DNA from 2 places in the Amycolatopsis sp. NPDC004378 genome. Region 1 is predicted to be linked to the other one. Evidence: predicted binding sites of a transcription regulator. Region 1 holds the regulator's gene; the other holds the start of a gene.
What was found. Region 1 encodes HspR, which represses chaperone genes until heat shock. Its sites were predicted from a motif close to ANNTTGAGTNNNNNNNACTCAANNT; they were not measured.

Region 1 (6,018 bases):
ACAGCGACAGCGGGCACCGCAGCGTCGACGTCCCGACCGACGGCTCCGCGCCGAACACGCTCGACCTCACCACCGACAGCGGCAGCGTCACGGTCCGCGCGGCCTGACCTTTTCCTTATAACGGGGGCGTTTTCACCATGGGCAAGATCGAACGGCGCGTGCTGGCGGCCGCGCTGCTGGGGGCCGTCGCGATGTTCGGCGTCGTGGGCTTCACCCGCGGGGAGCAGGCCGCGGCACCGGCGCTGGGGGTGCCGGTCGCCGCGGATTCCCACTATCGAGTGACTTCCGGGGCCGGCACTCCGGCGGAAGTCGTTGTGCAGCAAGGAAACCCCGATTTCTTCCGCTCCTCCTGGACCGGCCGCCGCTCCTGAACCGGCCGGCGACGCGGCCAGGCGTGGTGGGCAGCCGCCTCGGCGCGGGTCTGGTGAGCGGCATCACACCCACTCAGGCCGGGCGATCCCGCGGAACCCGGGAACAAGAACCGGGAACGGCTCGTTAGGCTGGGTACGAAGGTTGAGCGCAGTCGACTCAAGTCCGGCTTGACGAGGTGCGTGAGGACCCGACTAAACTTGCCACGTGCCCGCTCAAGGCGGGGACGAACGTGCAGGTCACGTACACAGCAGGCTTACACAGGAGGAAAGCACCATGGCGCGAGCGGTCGGCATCGACCTCGGCACGACCAACTCGGTCGTAGCCGTCCTTGAGGGCGGCGAGCCGACGGTCATCGCCAACTCGGAAGGCTCCCGGACCACCCCCTCGATCGTCGCCTTCGCCAAGAACGGTGAAGTGCTGACCGGTCAGCCGGCCAAGAACCAGGCCGTGACGAACGTCGACCGGACCATCCGGTCCGTGAAGCGGCACATCGGCACCGACTGGAAGACCGAGATCGACGGCAAGAACTACACGTCGCAGGAGATCAGCGCCCGGGTGCTGATGAAGCTCAAGCGTGACGCCGAGGCGTACCTGGGCGAAACCATCACCGACGCGGTGATCACCGTCCCGGCGTACTTCGAGGACGCGCAGCGGCAGGCCACCAAGGAGGCCGGGCAGATCGCCGGCCTGAACGTGCTCCGCATCGTCAACGAGCCGACCGCCGCCGCGCTGGCGTACGGCCTGGACAAGGGCGAGAAGGAGCAGACCATCCTGGTCTTCGACCTCGGTGGTGGCACCTTCGACGTCTCGCTGCTGGAAATCGGCGAGGGCGTCGTCGAGGTCCGCGCGACCTCCGGTGACAACCACCTCGGTGGTGACGACTGGGACGAGCGCATCGTCAAGTGGCTGGTCGACAAGTTCAAGGCCACGAACGGCATCGACCTGACCAAGGACAAGATGGCGCTGCAGCGCATCCGCGAGGCGGCGGAGAAGGCGAAGATCGAGCTGTCCAGCTCGAACTCGGCCGGCATCAACCTGCCCTACATCACCGTCGACGCGGACAAGAACCCGCTGTTCCTCGACGAGCAGCTCTCGCGCGCCGAGTTCCAGAAGATCACCTCGGACCTGCTCGACCGGACCAAGGCGCCGTTCAACAACGTCATCCGGGACGCGGGCATCTCCGTCGGCGACATCGACCACGTCGTGCTCGTCGGTGGGTCCACCCGCATGCCGGCCGTCGCCGAGCTGGTCAAGGAGCTGACCGGCGGCCGCGAGCCGAACAAGGGCGTGAACCCGGACGAGGTCGTCGCGGTCGGCGCGGCGCTGCAGGCCGGTGTGCTGAAGGGCGAGGTCAAGGACGTCCTGCTGCTGGACGTCACGCCGCTGTCGCTCGGCATCGAGACCAAGGGTGGCGTGTTCACCAAGCTCATCGAGCGCAACACCACGATCCCGACCAAGCGCTCGGAGATCTTCTCCACCGCGGACGACAACCAGCCGTCGGTGCAGATCCAGGTGTTCCAGGGTGAGCGCGAGATCGCCGCGCACAACAAGAAGCTCGGCATGTTCGAGCTGACCGGTCTCCCGCCCGCCCCGCGTGGCGTGCCGCAGATCGAGGTCACCTTCGACATCGACGCCAACGGCATCGTGCACGTGACCGCGAAGGACCTGGGCACGAACAAGGAGCAGTCGATGACGATCACCGGTGGCTCCGCGCTGCCGAAGGACGACATCGAGCGGATGGTCAAGGACGCCGAGGCGCACGCCGAGGAGGACAAGACCCGTCGCGAAGAGGCCGAGACGCGCAACCAGGCCGAGACGCTGGTCTACCAGACCGAGAAGTTCCTCAAGGACAACGACGACAAGCTGCCCGAGGACCTCAAGGGCAAGGTCAAGTCGGCGATCGACGAGTCGAACGAGGCCCTGAAGGGCACCGACTCGGCGAAGATCCGCGAGTCGATCGAGAAGCTGAACGCCGCTTCGCAGGAACTGGGCACCGCCCTGTACGCCAACGCGAACGCCGCTCAGCCGGGCGCCGAGGGTGCCGCGGGTGCGGCCGGGGACGCCGGTGCGGCCGGTGGCCAGGCCAAGGCCGATGACGTCGTTGACGCCGAGATCGTCGAAGAGGACGAGAAGAAGTGACCCACAGCTACGACGAATCCGAGAACCAGGGCCGCGGCCCCGAGGAGCCGGTGGTCGTACGCGATCGGCGGCGGGTGGACCCCCAGACCGGGCAGGTCCGCCCGCCCGGTCCGGCCCACGCCGCGCCGGAGCCGGAGGGCACGCCCGTGGAGCACGCGGGCCCCTCGCTCGGCGAGTCCATTGTGGACGAGTCGGTGACGGTCGTCTCCGACGTCGAGAAGGAGCTGGCCGAGCGCACCGCCGACCTGCAGCGCCTGCAGGCCGAGTACGCCAACTACCGCAAGCGCGTCGAGCGCGACCGCGAGGCGGTCGTCCTCGGCGCGAAGGCGACCGTGGTCAACGACCTGCTGCCGCTGCTCGACGACCTCGAGCGGGCCGAGCAGCACGGTGACCTCACCGGGGCGTTCAAGGCCGTCGGCGAAAAGCTGATCAGCGGCCTGCAGCGCGCGGGGCTCGAGTCGTTCGGCGTCGAGGGCGAGGCCTTCGACCCGAGCGTGCACGAGGCCGTGCAGCACAACACCTCGCCGGACGTGGCGGGACCGACGGTCACCGTGGTCATGCGCCGCGGCTACCGCTTCGGGGACCGCGTGCTGCGGGCGGCGCTGGTCGGCGTGACCGACCACGAGCCCGGCGCGGCCCCGGTGGACCCGTCCGTCGGTGGCGAGCTGCCACTCGACGGCGGACTCGATGACCGGCAGCAGTAACGGAAACCCAGTGGAAGGAGGAGACGCCCGATGAGCGCACGGGAATGGATCGGCAAGGACTTCTACCGTGAACTGGGCGTCTCCTCCGACGCCACAGCGGACGAGATCAAGAAGGCCTACCGCAAGCTGGCCAAGGAGAACCACCCGGACGCGAACGCCGGCAACGCGCAGGCGGAGCAGAAGTTCAAGGCGGTCTCCGAGGCCTACGGCGTGCTCTCCGACGCGAGCAAGCGCAAGGAGTACGACGAGGCGCGGCGGCTGTTCGGCGGCGGGGGCGGGTTCAACTTCCCCGGTGGCGGCGGCACCGGCAGCTTCGACATGGGCGACATCTTCGGCCAGGCCGGCGCCGGCGGTCAGCAGGGCGGTTTCGGCGGGCTCGGCGACATCCTCGGCGGGCTGTTCGGCCGCGGCCGGACGACGGCGGGCGCGACGGCCAACCGGCCGCAGCGCGGCGCCGACGTCGAGACGGACGTCCGGATCGACTTCGTCGAAGCGGTCAAGGGCGCGACCCTGCCGCTGCGGCTGTCGAGCCCGGCGACCTGTTCGACGTGCGGCGGCAACGGCGCGAAGCCGGGCACGTCGCCGCGGACCTGCCCGACCTGTTCCGGGTCGGGGCTGGTCAGCCGCAGCCAGGGTGCGTTCGCGTTCTCCGAGCCGTGCCGCGACTGCCGCGGCCGCGGGCAGATCATCGACGACCCGTGCCCCGAGTGCGGCGGCGAAGGCGTCAGCACGCGGACCCGCACGCTGACCGTCCGGATCCCGCCGGGCGTCGACGACGACCAGCGCATCCGGCTGGCCGGTCAGGGCGAGCCGGGCCGGGGTGGCGCGCAGGCGGGCGACCTGTACGTCCGGGTGCACGTGGCCCCGCACGCGCTGTTCGGGCGCAAGGGCCTCGACCTGACGATCACCGTGCCCGTGGACTTCACCGAACTGGCGCTCGGCACGACGATCACGGTGCCGACGCTCGAGGGCAAGGTCTCGCTCAAGGTGCCACCGGGCACGGCGAGCGGGCGGGTGCTGCGGGTGCGCGGCAAGGGCATCGCCAAGCGCGACGGTTCGCAAGGTGACCTGCTCGTCACCCTCCAGGCGGCGATTCCCGCCAAACTGGACGACAAGGCGCGCGAGGCACTGGAGGCGTACGCCGAGGCGATGGCCGGGCACGACCCCCGGCCCGAGATCACCGATCTGCTCGAAGGCAGGTGAGCGGGATGTTCGGCGGGATTCCGCAGGAAGGCGACGAAGAGACCCCGGTGTTCGTCATCTCGGTGGCGGCTCAGCTCGCCGGGATGCACGCGCAGACGTTGCGCACCTACGACCGGCAGGGCCTGGTGTCGCCGGGCCGCACGTCCGGTGGCGGGCGGCGCTACTCGATGCGGGACATCGCGCTGCTGCGCGAGGTTCAGCGCCTGTCGCAGGAGGACGGCGTCAACCTGGCCGGCATCAAGCGCATCATCGAGCTGGAGAACCAGGTCGACGCGCTCCGGGCGCGGCTCGCCGAGCTCACCGAAGAACTGGCCGCGGCGTACGCGGCCGGAGAACAGGCCGCGGCGGCGGCCCACGCGTCCTACCGCCGGGACCTGGTCCCGCTCAACCAGCAGACCGCGATGGTGGTCTGGCGGCCCAAGCGCCGCTGACGTTCCGACACGGCGAAGGCCTCCCCGGCGAGTTCGGGGAGGCCTTCGTGCGTCAGAGGTCCAGCCGCGGCCAGGCCGCGAGGTCGGCCAGCAGCCGGCGGTCGTGCGTCGCGACGACGACCGCGGCCGGGGTGGTGAGCAGGGCCTCGGTCAGCTCCTCGACGAGCACCGCCGACAGGTGGTTGGTCGGTTCGTCGAAGACCAGGACGTCCGGGCGCCCGGCCAGCCGCAGGGCCAGGTCGAGCCGCCGCTGCTGGCCCTGGGACAGCCGGCCGACCGGCGTGCGCACGGCTTCCGCGTCGAGCAGGCCCATGCCCGAGAACGGCACCCCGGCTTGCTCGAAGATCCGGCGGGCGGTCAGTTCCCCGGGCCACGCCGGGACTTCCTGGCCGATCAGGGCCACTTTCGCGCCGGGCAGGTGCCGGACCGCCCCCGTCGTCGGCGGGAGTTCGCCGGCGAGCGCGGAGAGCAGCGTCGACTTGCCCGCGCCGTTCTCGCCCGTGACGAGCAGGCGGTCGCCGCGGTCGAGCGACAGCGTCACCGGACCCGCGAGACGGTCGGCGACGCCGACGTCGTGCAGGCGGACCAGTGCCTGCGCGCCGGAGCCGAGATCGGGCCACCGCAACGACAACGGCGGCTCGGGCACGGTCACGCGGTGCGCTTCCAGCGCCGCCCGGTCCCGGTTGAGCGCCTGGACGACGCCCGGTGCGCGGGACTGGCGCTGGTGCCGTCCGGTGCCCTTGTCCGGCCGCCAGCCGGTGCTGAGCCGGTCGCGTGCCCGCGCCACCGCGAGCGTGAGCTGCCGGTGCGTGTCCTGCTGCTCCTCGTACTCCTGCACCCAGCGTTCGCGGTCGCGGCGGCGGCCGTCCCGCCAGGCCTGGTAGCCGCCGGCGTAGCGGCGCGGGCGGCCGTCCTGGCTGGGGTCGAGGTCGAGGAACTCGGTCGCGACGTCGGCGAGCAGCGCGCGGTCGTGGCTGACCAGCGCGACGCCGCCGTCGTGGCCGCGCAGGCGGTCGGTCAGGAACGCCAGGCCGGCGGCGTCGAGGTGGTTGCCGGGCTCGTCGAGCAGCAGGAAGTCGTGCCGCGCGCCGAGCAGGCAGGCCAGGCGCACGCGGTAGCGCTGCCCGACCGAGAGCGTGCTCAGCTCGCGGGCCCGGTCGGTGCACGCG
Region 2 (6,018 bases), on a different contig from region 1:
TGAACCGCGTGGTCTCGGCGGCGGTGGCCGCCGGGATCCGGCAGTTCGTCGACCTCGGTTCCGGCGTGCCGACCGCGGGGAACGTGCACGAGATCGTCCGCGACCAGCTGCCCGCCGGCGAGCGGGCGTCCGTCGTCTACGTCGACTACGAGCCGGTGGCCGCGGCGCATTCGCGGCTGATCCTGGAGCGCGAAGGCGCGTCGGACTGGGCCGGGCTCGTCGAACGCGACATCCGGCAGCCGAAGGGCATCTTCGAAGACGACGTCACGCGGGAGCTGATCGACTGGTCGCGGCCGGTGTGCCTGCTGATGATCACCGTCATGCACTTCATCGGCCCGTCGGACGGCCCGGACAGGCTGGTGGCGGAGTACCGGGCGAAGCTGGCGCCCGGGAGCTGGCTGGCCCTCACGCACGGCACGTGCCGCGACGACGCGCCGCCCGCCCGTGCCGCCGAGGTGCGCCGGTTCATCGAGGCCTACCAGGCGACGTCGAACCCCGCGTGGCTGCGTTCGGCGGCGGAGCTGCTCCCCTGGTTCGGGGGCTGGCCGCTGCTGCCGCCGGGGATGACATCGTTGCCGGACTGGCGTCCGGAGACCCCGCCGAACGCCATCGACACCGAGACCCGCCCCTTTGCGTGGTGCGCCGTCGCGCGCCGGCCATCGCTCTGACCTGCGTATTCACTGATCGCTGTGGGCGAACGCACTCCTGGAAACAAACACACCCATCGGAGAGTTGAGCTAGACAGACTCAACTACACGAGGAGTGCACATGTCCGACACCCGCCTCCTGCCCGTGCTCCCGCTCGATGACGACGTCGTGCTGCCGGGCATGGTCGTCCCGCTCGACCTCTCCGACACCGAGACGCGGGCCGCGGTGGAGTCCGCCCAGGCCAAGACGCCGAGCCAGGCGTCCTTCCCCGGCATCCGGTCCGGCTCGGCCGCCAAGGCCGAGGTCCTGATCGTGCCGCGCGTCCACGGCGAGTACGCCGAGTTCGGCACCGTCGCCACGGTCGAGCGCATCGGCCGCGTGCCCGGCGGCAAGGCCGCCGTCCTGCTGCGCGGCACCGGCCGCGCGGTCGTCGGCCGGATCGCCGACGGCCCCGGCGCCGCGCGCTGGGTGCACGCCGAGGACGCCCCCGAGACCACGGACGACCAGGCCGCCAAGCTCGCGGCCGAGTACAAGGCCGTCGTCATCTCGATCCTGCAGCAGCGTGGCGGCTGGCAGCTGATCGACGCCGTCCAGCAGGTCGAGGACCCGTCCGCGATCGCGGACCTGTCCGGCAACGCGCCGTACCTGAGCACCGAGCAGAAGCTCGAGCTGCTGACCACGTCGGACGTCGGCGCCCGGCTGGAGAAGGCGCTCGAGTGGAGCAAGGAGCACCTGGCCGAGCTCGAGGTGACCGACACGATCCGCAAGGACGTCGCCGAGGGCATGGAGAAGCAGCAGAAGGAGTTCCTGCTGCGCCGTCAGCTCGAAGCCATCCGCAAGGAGCTCGGCGAGCTCGACGGCACCGCGGAGGACGACGACTACCGCGCCCGCGTGGAAGCCGCCGAACTGCCCGACGCCGTGAAGAAGGCCGCACTGGCCGAAGTGGACAAGCTGGACCGGACGTCCGAGCAGTCCCCCGAGGGCGGCTGGATCCGCACCTGGCTGGACACCGTCCTGGAGCTGCCCTGGACCGAGCGCACCGAGGACGTCTACGACATCGCGGCCGCGCGAGCGGTCCTGGACGCCGACCACGCCGGCCTCGACGACGTGAAGGAACGCATCATCGAGTACCTGGCCGTGCGCAAGCGTCGCGCGGAATCGGGTCTCGGCCCGGTCGGCGGACGCCGTTCGGGCGCGGTGCTCGCCCTCGCGGGCCCTCCCGGGGTCGGCAAGACGTCGCTGGGTGAGTCCGTCGCGAAGGCCATGGGCCGCAAGTTCGTCCGGGTCGCCCTGGGCGGCATCCGCGACGAGGCGGAGATCCGCGGCCACCGCCGCACCTACGTCGGCGCGCTGCCCGGCCGGATCGTCCGCGCCATCAAGGAAGCCGGCTCGATGAACCCGGTCGTGCTGCTCGACGAGATCGACAAGGTCGGCGCCGACTACCGCGGCGACCCGACCGCGGCTCTGCTCGAAGTGCTGGACCCGGAGCAGAACCACACGTTCCGCGACCACTACCTCGAGGTCGAGCTGGACCTGTCCGACGTCGTGTTCCTGGCGACGGCCAACGCGCTCGAGACCATCCCCGGCCCGCTGCTGGACCGCATGGAGCTCGTCACGCTGGACGGCTACACCGAGCACGAGAAGGTCACCATCGCCCGCGACCACCTGCTCCCCCGCGAGCTGGAGCGCGCCGGGCTGGGCGTCGAGGACGTCGTCCTGACGGACGCCGCGTTCAGCCGGATCGCCGCCGAGTACACCCGCGAGGCGGGCGTGCGCGACGCGAACCGGACGATCGCCAAGGTGCTGCGCAAGATCGCGACCAAGGTGGCGCTGGAGCAGGTTTCGCTGCCGCTGACGGTGGATTCCCCGGACCTGGAGACCTACCTGGGCCGCCCGCGGCACCTGCCGGAGTCGTCGCTGCCCGCGTCGACCCAGCGGACCGCGACCCCGGGCGTGGCCACGGGCCTGGCGGTGACCGGCGCCGGCGGTGACGTGCTCTACATCGAGGCGTCGCTGGCCGACGAGGAGTCCGGCGCGTCGGGGCTGCAGCTGACCGGTCAGCTCGGCGACGTGATGAAGGAGTCCGTGCAGATCGCGCTCTCCTACCTGCGTTCGCACGGTGCGGAGCTGGAGCTGCCGGTGGGTGACCTGCGCAAGCGCGGCATCCACGTGCACGTGCCGGCGGGCGCGGTGCCCAAGGACGGGCCTTCGGCGGGCGTCACGATGACGACGGCGCTCGCGTCGCTGCTCTCGGGCCGCGTGGTGAAGGCGGACGTCGCGATGACCGGCGAGGTGTCGCTGACCGGGCGCGTCCTGCCGATCGGCGGCGTGAAGCAGAAGCTGCTCGCCGCGCACCGGGCCGGGATGAAGACCGTGATCATCCCGCAGCGCAACGAGCCGGACCTCGACGACGTCCCGGCCGAGGTGCTGTCCCAGCTGGACGTCCACGCGGTGGCGAACGTCCGCGAGGTCCTCGACCTCGCCCTGACCCCGGCTTCGACGCCGGTTTCCCAGGCGGCGTAACCCCGAGCGCCGCCGCCTCCGGAGAGCGGCCGGTTTCCCCTTCCCCAGGGAAACCGGCCGCTCTTCTCGCTCAGACGCGGCGCGCGGCGATCAGGTAGCCGGTGCCGAAGCGGCCCGCGGGGCCGCGCTTGACCGTCCGCTCCGGGTGTGCGCGCCAGCTGCGGTCCCAGCGGCGGACGACCCGGTCGAGCGGCGGGACCAGCCCGTTGACGTCGTAGAACAGCGTGTCCTGCGGCTGCAGCCCGGCCCGCCACAGCTCGTGGCGCAGCCGCCGTGGCCCGTACGCCTCGATTCCCGTGTGGCGCGCCCCGTGGCGCCGCGGAAAACGCAGGGCTTCTTCGATTCCGCCGAGTACCCGGCGCGCCGGCCAGTACAGCCCCCATTCGAACATCCGGTACGGGCTGTGCGGGTTCAGCATCGTGACGACGGCGAGCCCGCCCGGGCGGACCACGCGTGCTATTTCACGCAGCGCCGGGCCGAGGTCGACGTATTCGAGCACGCCCATCGCGAGCGCGACGTCGAAGGTCCCGTCCGCGAACGGCATTTCTTCGATGTTGCCGACCGAAAAACTCGCTTCCTCCCCGACCCGGGTCCTGGCCGCGTCGACCATCGCCGCCGACCGGTCGCACCCGGTGACGGCGAAGTCCCCCGGCCGGTCGTCGAGCAGGTGGCGCACCATCATCCCCGGCCCGCAGCCGACGTCGAGGAGCGAGCCTCCGGGGCACCGGAGGAGCGTCCGATCGACGGCGTGCAGCCGGGAATGGTAGTAGCGCGCGGTGGGTCCCCACCCGGAATAGGCGTCGGCGTAGTCCGCGACGAGCTGGGCATCGGCGTACTGGACTCGCACGAGCTGCTCGCGCGTCGGGCTTTCGAGCGTCCCGGTAACCGGCATGTGCACCTCCACTGGCTGACCTCTGCCACCTGCGGCGGCCCGCAGGCCACTGGCAGGGTCGGGCCGGCCGGGAGAGCCGTTACCGAATAACGGAAGTATTTCGAAATGCGGTCGAAAGGGCGAATGAATCTTCACCCGTTACGCGGACGAATTGCGGCCGTATCGCGGGTTGAAACGGCCTCCGCGTTATTACGCGACAAAATACTCAATCGGAACGAACTCGACGACGTCCGTTTTCCGGAAAACAAACTCCGAGTGTCATCGGGATGAGCGGTGCGCGTATTACGGCACCCGTTCGCCGGAGCGGCGGGAGACCGGGGTCACCGCACGTGCAGACGCAGTCAGCCCGGTGATCGGATCACCGGGCTGACTGGCGTGAAGTGGCGGGTGAGGGATTCGAACCCCCGTAGGCGTAAGCCAACTGGTTTACAGCCAGTCCCCTTTGGCCACTCGGGTAACCCGCCATGGCCGGTCGAACCGGCCGGGGAGAAGCTTACCCAACGGGTTCGAGCGGGGGTCAACCGGGCCGCCCGTCCCCCGGTGGGGGCTAGGCTGGGTGGCCCCTGACAAGCGAGTACGAGGTGTGAGGACACGTGGCGGATCCCTCTTTCGACGTCGTGAGCAAGGTCGACCGCCAGGAGGTGGACAACGCGCTGAACCAGGCAGGCAAGGAGCTCGGCACGCGCTTCGACTTCCGCGGCACGGGCACGACGATCAACTGGGCGGGCGAGGAAGCGATCACCGTCGAGTCCGAGACCGAGGAGCGCGCCCTGGCCGCGGTCGAGGTGTTCAAGGAGAAGCTGATCAAGCGCAGCATCTCCCTGAAGGCCTTCGAAGCCGGCGAGCCCGCGCTGTCGGGCAAGAGCTACAAGATCGCGGGCAAGATCCTCCAGGGCATCGCCTCGGACAAGGCGAAGCAGATCGCGAAGTTCATCCGCGACGAAGGCCCGAAGGGCGTCCAGGCCCAGATCCAGGGCGACCAGCTGCGGGTGTCGGGCAAGAAGAAGGACCAGCTGCAGGAGGTCATCGCCCTGCTCAAGGGCAAGGACTTCGAGATCGCGCTGCAGTTCACCAACTACCGGTGACGCCGCCGCGGGCACCCGGGGCCCGGGTGCCCGCTCAGGACGGCGTCAGCGTCCAGCTCGCTTCGTAGCCGTCCACCTTGAGGTACGCCGGGCCGCGGACGTCCCGCTCCACCTGGATGTCGCCGATCTGGTTCACCAGCAGGTCGTCGTCCTCCGGGGAGTGGACCCAAAGCGCGATGTTGCCGCGGGTCTTGGCCGTGAACTTGACCTTCGTGACGCCCGTCGGCACGCGCAGTACCGCGTCGCCCTTGCCCGTCGTGTCCTTGGCCGCCTCTGCTGTCGGCAGGCTCCGGTAGTCCGCGATCGTCGCCGTCCAGGGTGCGTTCGCGTGGACCGTCACGTGCTTCGCCGGGCGGTCCGGGTACATGTTCAGCCACGTCGTGCCGTGGTAGGGGCCGATCGCGTTGACCACGCCGTGCTCGCCGCCGTCGGTGTCGACGATCACGTTCGCCGAGCACTTCGGGCAGTCGAACGTGAAGAAGCCCAGCTGGTCCGCCGGCCAGCTCGTCTGGAACTCGCCGCTGCTCTTGCCCGTGTGCGTCTCCGTCGGCACGTCGCGCGGGCCCGGCGGCGCGGACGTCGTGGGCACCGGCACCTGCCGCGGGGTCGGCGTCACGATCGTGCCGAACCCGGTGGCGGGCGCGCACGCGGACGTCAGGACCACCAGCAGCAGGCAGGACAGCCGGAATTTCATCGTTCCCCCTCGGGGCCACCACGGCCCTCTGGTGATCTTTCGACGGCCTTTGCCCCGGCGTTACCGTCGCCGTGTGTGATCAATCACCCGGAAGTGCGGATCAAACCCCTCGAACGCGCGAATGGGCCGCGTGACTGTCCACGAAGGACCCGGGCCGCGTGCTGTAATCGCGCGGT

Region 2: lon (endopeptidase La) is a predicted target of HspR. The motif match lies at 730-754, and genes of this name have one in related genera.

What each region holds. Positions count from the first base shown of each region.
Region 1 is NZ_JBSGDR010000002.1:58,833-64,850, reverse strand. Features, by position in the region: gene ACWEN0_RS07850 (DUF4097 family beta strand repeat-containing protein) at 1-107, shown strand, start outside; gene ACWEN0_RS07845 (hypothetical protein) at 138-371, shown strand; gene dnaK (molecular chaperone DnaK) at 646-2,511, shown strand; gene grpE (nucleotide exchange factor GrpE) at 2,508-3,215, shown strand; gene dnaJ (molecular chaperone DnaJ) at 3,246-4,418, shown strand; gene ACWEN0_RS07825 (heat shock protein transcriptional repressor HspR) at 4,424-4,849, shown strand; gene ACWEN0_RS07820 (ABC-F family ATP-binding cassette domain-containing protein) at 4,902-6,018, opposite strand, start outside.
Region 2 is NZ_JBSGDR010000014.1:88,364-94,381, forward strand. Features, by position in the region: gene ACWEN0_RS32990 (SAM-dependent methyltransferase) at 1-668, shown strand, start outside; gene lon (endopeptidase La) at 769-3,171, shown strand; gene ACWEN0_RS33000 (class I SAM-dependent methyltransferase) at 3,242-4,063, opposite strand; tRNA gene ACWEN0_RS33005 (tRNA-Tyr) at 4,445-4,527, opposite strand; gene ACWEN0_RS33010 (YajQ family cyclic di-GMP-binding protein) at 4,657-5,148, shown strand; gene ACWEN0_RS33015 (hypothetical protein) at 5,183-5,842, opposite strand.